Regions from separate parts of the Dechloromonas sp. A34 genome, predicted to be linked through region 1. Evidence: predicted binding sites of a transcription regulator. Region 1 holds the regulator's gene; each other region holds the start of a gene.
What was found. Region 1 encodes sigma-54, which starts transcription at its own class of promoters, with help from an activator protein. Its sites were predicted from a motif close to TGGCACGCTTNCTGCTNA; they were not measured.

Region 2: the regulator sigma-54 is predicted to act here: its motif matches at 1,058-1,075, upstream of nifB (nitrogenase cofactor biosynthesis protein NifB).
Region 3: the regulator sigma-54 is predicted to act here: its motif matches at 966-983, upstream of NQE15_RS05590 (ammonium transporter).

Annotation. Positions count from the first base shown of each region.
Region 1 is NZ_CP102486.1:4,712,631-4,714,897, forward strand. It holds gene ptsN (PTS IIA-like nitrogen regulatory protein PtsN) at 1-140, opposite strand, end outside; gene hpf (ribosome hibernation-promoting factor, HPF/YfiA family) at 196-519, opposite strand; gene NQE15_RS23480 (RNA polymerase factor sigma-54) at 534-2,003, opposite strand; gene lptB (LPS export ABC transporter ATP-binding protein) at 2,032-2,267, opposite strand, start outside.
Region 2 is NZ_CP102486.1:2,301,393-2,303,659, forward strand. It holds gene nifB (nitrogenase cofactor biosynthesis protein NifB) at 1-922, opposite strand, end outside; gene NQE15_RS11515 (response regulator) at 1,118-1,957, shown strand; gene NQE15_RS11520 (ATP-binding protein) at 1,954-2,267, shown strand, end outside.
Region 3 is NZ_CP102486.1:1,107,717-1,109,983, forward strand. It holds gene NQE15_RS05585 (murein transglycosylase A) at 1-855, shown strand, start outside; gene NQE15_RS05590 (ammonium transporter) at 1,013-2,215, shown strand.

The sequences.
Region 1 (2,267 bases):
CTGTCGAATATAACCGAGCGCGCCAAGCCGAGATGCGACTCGAAGAGCTGGCCGGCCTGTTCAAAGACCCGTTTCTTGCTGCTGGCCTCAAAGTCGAGAAGCACCTGCGAGGCCGACAGAATGTTGCTTAGAGGGTTCATAAGGGGAAGGGGTAAAGCAAGGGGCCGCAGCTACAGCGCTGCGGCCGATCGGCGCTTATTCAGCAACGTCGAGCGCAGGCTTTTCACCGCGATGGTGATCCTGCACTTTTTGCTTGTATTTGAGAACCTGGCGATCCAGCTTGTCGAACATGGCGTCGATGGCGGCATAGAGATCGTCGCCGGATTCTTCGACATGCATGTCCTTGCCGGGCACATGGACGGTAACTTCGGCCTTCTGTTTGAGTTTCTCGACAGACAGGACGACGCTCACACCGGTTACCTTGTCAAAATGGCGAACCACGGGATCCAGCTTGTTTTCCACGTACTCGCGCAAGGCGGGGGTAACTTCGATGTGGTGACCAGCGATCTGCAGATTCATGTTTTCTCCTCTCTCTACAGGGTCTTGCGTAAATTGACCGGCGGGATGTTGAGCGACTCGCGGTATTTGGCTACCGTGCGTCGGGCGACAACGATTCCCTGCTGGCCTAGTATTTCGGATAATTGACTATCCGACAAGGGCTTCTTGCCGTCCTCGGCTCCGATCAACTGCTTGATCAGAGCGCGGATGGCGGTGGCGGAACAAGCTCCGCCGGTGTCGGTAGCAACATGGCTACCGAAGAAGTATTTCAGCTCAAAAATGCCCCGCGGCGTCGCCATGTATTTCTGGCTGGTGACGCGGGAGACGGTCGATTCATGCAGGCCGAGAATGTCGGCGATTTCGCGCAACACCAGCGGCCGCATGGCGACTTCGCCATGCTCGAAAAACTGGCGCTGGCGATCGACGATGGCCTGGGTTACGCGGTGGATGGTCTCGAAGCGCTGCTGGACGTTCTTGATCAACCAGCGGGCCTCCTGCAACTGGCCGGTCAGGTTGCCATTGCCCCGGCGCTGGCGGGAGAGTATCTCGGCATACAGGCGGTTGATGCGCAGGCGGGGATAGGCATCCGGATTGATGTAGGCCGTCCACTTGTTCTTGAGCTTTTTGACGATGACGTCAGGCGTAATGTAGCGCGCCTCGACCTGGGCAAAACCGGCCCCCGGCCGCGGATTCAGACGAGTGATCAGAGCGTGCGCCGCGCGCAGCGCCTCGTCGTCGCAGCCGGTCAGGCGGCGAATCTTGACGAAATCCCGGGCGGCCAGCAACTCGAGGTGCTTTTCGACGATGGCCAGGGCCAACGGCTGTTCGGCACAGGGCTGCAGGGCCTTGAGTTGCAGGGCCAGGCATTCCTGCGGGCTGCGCGCGCCAATCCCGGTCGGATCGAAGTGCTGGATATGATGCAGGGCGATTTCGAGCTCTTCGAGCTCGATCTCGTATTCCGGCGGCAGAGTTTCAAGAAGTTCCAGCAAGGAAGCCGACAGGTAGCCGTCATCGTCGAGGGCTTCGATCAGGAAGCGGACCAGGGCACGATCGCGCTCGGTCAGCTGGGTCATGCCCAGTTGCCAGCCGAGATGATCGCGCAGGCTGATGGTGCCGGCATGAATGTCCTGGGCATCGCTATCGTCGTCCTCGTCGCGCCCGGCACCGGTAAAGGTCCCAGCATCCGAGCTCCAGCGATCGTCGTCGACATCGGAGGGGGCTGATGGCACATCCATTTCACGGTCGTCGCGGGCATCGCGCTCTTCGCGTTCGACCTTCTGTTCGCGCTCACCTTCGCTGGTCTGCGGCGAGTCGAACTGCTGAGCCGCGGTAAAGGTCTCGCTGCCACCGTCGTCGTCGCGCTCCAGCATCGGATTTTCGAGCAGATAGCGTTCGATTTCCTGCTGCATTTCCACCGTCGACAGCTGTAGCAGCTTGATCGACTGCTGCAACTGGGGGGTCAGCGCCAGATGCTGGGATAGTTTGAGTTGGAGGGCAGGTTTCATCGGTTGGGATAGGGGCGCTGCTTAACGGTCAGAGCTTGAAATGCTCGCCGAGATAAACCTTGCGGACGCTTTCATTCTCCACGATTTCGTTCGGCCGTCCAGCGGCGAGTACGCGGCCAGCGTTAATAATGTACGCATGGTCGCAAATACCGAGGGTCTCGCGGACGTTGTGGTCAGTGATCAGCACACCGATACCGCGCTCCTTGAGGAAGCGGATGATTTTCTGAATTTCCAGGACGGCGATCGGGTCGACGCCGGCAAAGG
Region 2 (2,267 bases), 2.3 Mb from region 1:
CGAGCAGGCCGACCGCATCGGCCCGGCACTGGCGGCAATGGCGCATCATCGCCATGTCGCCGGCACAGGCGTCCTGCAGGTCCTGGAGCATTTCCGGGGTCGGTTCGGCCTGGCCCATGATGCCGTAGTAGGTGCCGTGTTCGGCTTCGGCGATCAGTGGCATGACGTTGTGCAGGAAAGCGCCCTTGGCCTTGACGATCTTCGAGACTTCCTTGAGATGCTCGTCATTGATGCCCGGGATGAGCACCGAATTGACCTTCACCAGGATGCCGCGGTCGGTCAGCATCTGCAGACCCAACTGCTGCTGTTCGATCAGGATGCGCGCGCCTTCGACGCCGAAGATGCGTTTGTTCTCCCAGAAAATCCACGGGTAGATCTTGGCACCGACTTCCGGATCGACGCAGTTGATGGTGATCGTCACGTGATCGATGTTGTGCTGGGCGATACGGTCGACATACATCGGCAGGTTGAGGCCGTTGGTCGACACGCAGAGTTTGATATCCGGGGCGCGATTCGAGAGCTCTTCAAAAGTCTCGAAGGTGCGGGCCGGGTTGGCGAGGGGGTCTCCGGGTCCGGCGATGCCGAGCACGGTCATCTGCGGGATTTCGGCCGCGACGGCGAGCACCTTGTTGATCGCCTGCTTCGGCGTCAAAACTTCGGAAACGACGCCCGGCCGGGATTCGTTGGAGCAGTCGTACTTGCGGTTGCAGTAGTTGCACTGGATGTTGCAGGCCGGGGCCACGGCAACGTGCATGCGGGCGAAATAGTGGTGCGCTTCTTCGGAATAGCAGGGGTGGTCCTGGACCTTGGCGCGGATATGGTCCGGCAGATGGCCCAGGGCATCCGGGGCCGTACCGCAGCCGCTGGAGGCGCAGCCGCCGCCTTCAGCGGGGGCGGAGTTACTTATAACGGGTAGTTCCACGATGACGGCTCCTCGAAAACTGTGCGGAGTCCATTCAGCAATCGCTGTGCCAGGCTTGAAAACCAATTAAAAACAATGGCCTATGGATTTCGTGGCGGGGCCTTGTTGGCCCCTTGTCGGATTCGCGACAGGGTGTATGCAGTTTCCGTGACAGGGGGCGTGGCGACGCTTAGAATGCGCCAGACAGGGGGCCACATGAATACCAACGGAGACAGTCCCACCCGCGATACCTCGGCGAGGCCGGCGGACGCCGAGCATCAACGTACCGTGCTGCTGGTCGACGACGAAGAGAACATGATCTCTTCGCTGAAACGGCTGCTGCGCCGGGAAGGCTACCGCATCCTGTCGGCGGGGGGCGGGGCCGAAGGCCTGGAAATCCTCGCCACGCACCGCGTCGATGTGATCGTCTCCGATCAGCGCATGCCGCAGATGACCGGCGTCGAATTCCTGCGTCAGGTCAATACGATGTACCCGGATACCGTGCGCATCGTGTTGTCCGGCTACACCGAACTGCAGTCGATCACCGATGCCATCAACGAGGGGGCGATCTACAAGTTCCTGACCAAGCCCTGGGACGATGAACAACTCCGTGCCAATATCCAGGAAGCCTTTCGCCACAAGGAGTTGGGCGACGAGAACCAGCGCCTGAGCGCCGAACTGACGTTGGTCAACGAGCAGTTGCGCCGGCTGCTGGCGGAAAACCAGCGCGAGTTGCAACGCGATCAGGTCGTGCTCGGCCTCGTGCAGGAAATCCTGCAAGGGGTGCCGCTGCCGGTCGTCGGTCTCGATGACGAAGGGATGATCGTCTGCGCCAACCAGGAGGCGGATCGCCTGCTCGGGCGGCAGGCGTCGCTGATCGGTTCCTTTGCGCAGGAGCGCCTGCCACCCGACCTGCTGCAGCTGTTGAGCGGCGGCGCCGGCGAGATGATCTGGCAGCAGGGCGATGTGTGCTGGTTGGCCCGCCATCGCTTCATCGGTGACGAGGCCGCGCCGCGCGGGCACCTGTTGATCCTCAGTAAGGAAAACCAGACATGAGCGAGGCAAACACCGGGGTGGTCGCCGCGGGGGCGATGGAAACCTTTGTCTGGAATGATCGCTTCATGACCGGTGAAGCCATCGTCGATGACGAACACAAGGAGCTGGTCCGCATCATCAACTGGGTGGGCAGCCTGCAGGCCGAGCAGAGGGGCGATCCGGACGAGCTGCACGCGGTTCTCGACAAGCTGGTTGCCTATGCCGTGATGCATTTCGCCCACGAAGAGGAACTGATGGCCAGCGTCGCTTGCGACGAGCGCCATGCCAGCCTGCACCGCTCGATCCATGAGGATTTCGCCCGCCAGGTCAC
Region 3 (2,267 bases), 1.2 Mb from region 1:
GCTGGCGATGCCCTTGCTCAGGGCGCCACATCGCCGGCGGCCAGCGGGATGATCACCGGCTATTACGAGCCGCTGCTGCGCGGCAGCCGCAACCGCGTCAAGGGCTTCGAACAGCCGGTGCGGGGCGTCCCCGACGATTTGCTGACCATCGACCTGTCGGCGGTTTTCCCCGAACTCAAGGACAAGCGCGTGCGCGGCCGCCTGGAGGGCAACAAGGTTGTCCCTTACTGGTCGCGGGCCGAAATCGGCGCCCGCGGCGATGCCTTGCCGAGCAAGACGCTGCTTTACGTAGACGATGCAGTCGAGTTGTTCTTTCTCCAGGTCCAGGGCTCGGGGCGCGTCAAGCTCAAAGATGGCAGCACGGTGCGCCTGAATTACGCCGATCAGAACGGCCATCCCTATCAGTCGATTGGCCGGCTCCTGGTCGAACGCGGTGAACTGAAGCTGGAAGAGGCCTCGATGCAGGGCATCCAGGCCTGGGCGCGGGCCAACCCGGCACGGCTGGATGAGCTGCTCAATGCCAATCCAAGCTATGTCTTCTTCCGCGAAGCGCCAAGCGGCAACGATGGTCCGATCGGCGCGCTGGGCGTGCCCTTGACGGCCGAGCGGAGCATTGCCGTCGATCCGCGTTCGGTGCCGCTGGGCGTTCCGGTCTTTCTGGCAACCACCCGGCCCAACTCGGCGCAGCCGATGAATCGCCTGGTCATGGCCCAGGATACCGGCGGGGCGATCAAGGGGGCGGTGCGCGCCGACTTTTTCTGGGGCTTCGGCAAGGCTGCCGGTGAGCAAGCCGGACGCATGAAACAGAGCGGCCGCCTGTGGGTTCTGCTGCCCCCCGAGGCCGCCCCGAAATAAGGCATGGTTGCACCGATAGTGAGCGCGTGGTTCGTTTTTCGCACCAAACAGGTGCTGTTTTTCGCGGAATGCAATTTGCAACGCACTGATTTGTAACATCTTTGATGCACTGGAATGGTGCTTGCTTTTCACCCCGGATTCTTTGTCTGGGGGTTTCATGGAAACAGTTCAATCCGGCAGCAATGTGCTGTTCATCCTGCTTGGTGCCATCATGGTGCTGGCTATGCATGCAGGTTTCGCCTTTCTCGAGGTCGGTACCGTTCGTAAGAAGAGCCAGGTTAATGCCCTGGTCAAGATCCTGACCGATTTCGGCATGTCGACCATTGCCTATTTTTTCATCGGTTACAGCATCGCCTACGGCGTCAATTTCTTCTCCGGCGTCGAGACGCTGATGGAGAAGAACGGCTACGAGCTGACCAAATTCTTCTTCCTGCTGACTTTCGCCGCCGCCATTCCGGCCATCATCTCGGGCGGCATTGCCGAGCGCGCCAAGTTCAATCCGCAGTTGATCGCCACCTTCCTGCTGGTCGGTTTCGTCTATCCCTTCTATGAGGGCATTGCCTGGAACCAGGCGTTCGGCATTCAGGCCTGGTTGAAGGCGAGCTTCGGCGCCGAATTCCACGATTTCGCCGGTTCCGTCGTGGTGCATGCCATGGGCGGCTGGATCGCGCTGCCCGCCGTGCTCCTGCTCGGTGCGCGTTACGGACGCTACACCAAGGATGGTCGGATGTCGGCGCATCCGCCCTCATCGATTCCTTTCCTGGCGCTGGGGGCGTGGATACTGACCGTCGGCTGGTTCGGCTTCAATGTTATGAGCGCGCAGACGCTGGACAAGATTTCCGGTCTGGTGGCCCTCAATTCGTTGATGGCCATGGTCGGCGGTACCCTGGTGGCGCTGGTCGTCGGCAAGAACGACCCGGGCTTCGTGCACAACGGTCCGCTCGCCGGCCTGGTCGCCGTCTGCGCCGGTTCCGACCTGATGCACCCGATCGGGGCGCTGGCAGTCGGCGGTATCGCGGGCGGTCTGTTCGTCGTGATGTTCACCCTGACCCAGAACCGCTGGAAGATCGACGACGTGCTCGGCGTCTGGCCGCTGCATGGCCTCTGCGGCGCCTGGGGTGGGATTGCCGCGGGCATCTTCGGCAGCACGGCACTCGGCGGGGCGGGTGGCGTCTCCCTGATGTCGCAATTGATCATGACCGGGCTGGCCATCGTGGTCGCCCTGGCCGGCAGCCTGCTCGTCTATGGCAGCCTGAAAGCCGTCATCGGTCTGCGTCTGGGCCAGGAGGAAGAATACGAAGGCGCCGACCTCAGCATCCACAAGATCACTTCAACACCGGAGCGCGAACCGAACTGGTAACAGTGATCAGAAACAATTAAGTCTGTCGGACTGTAGTTATTGGAGAGGCCCG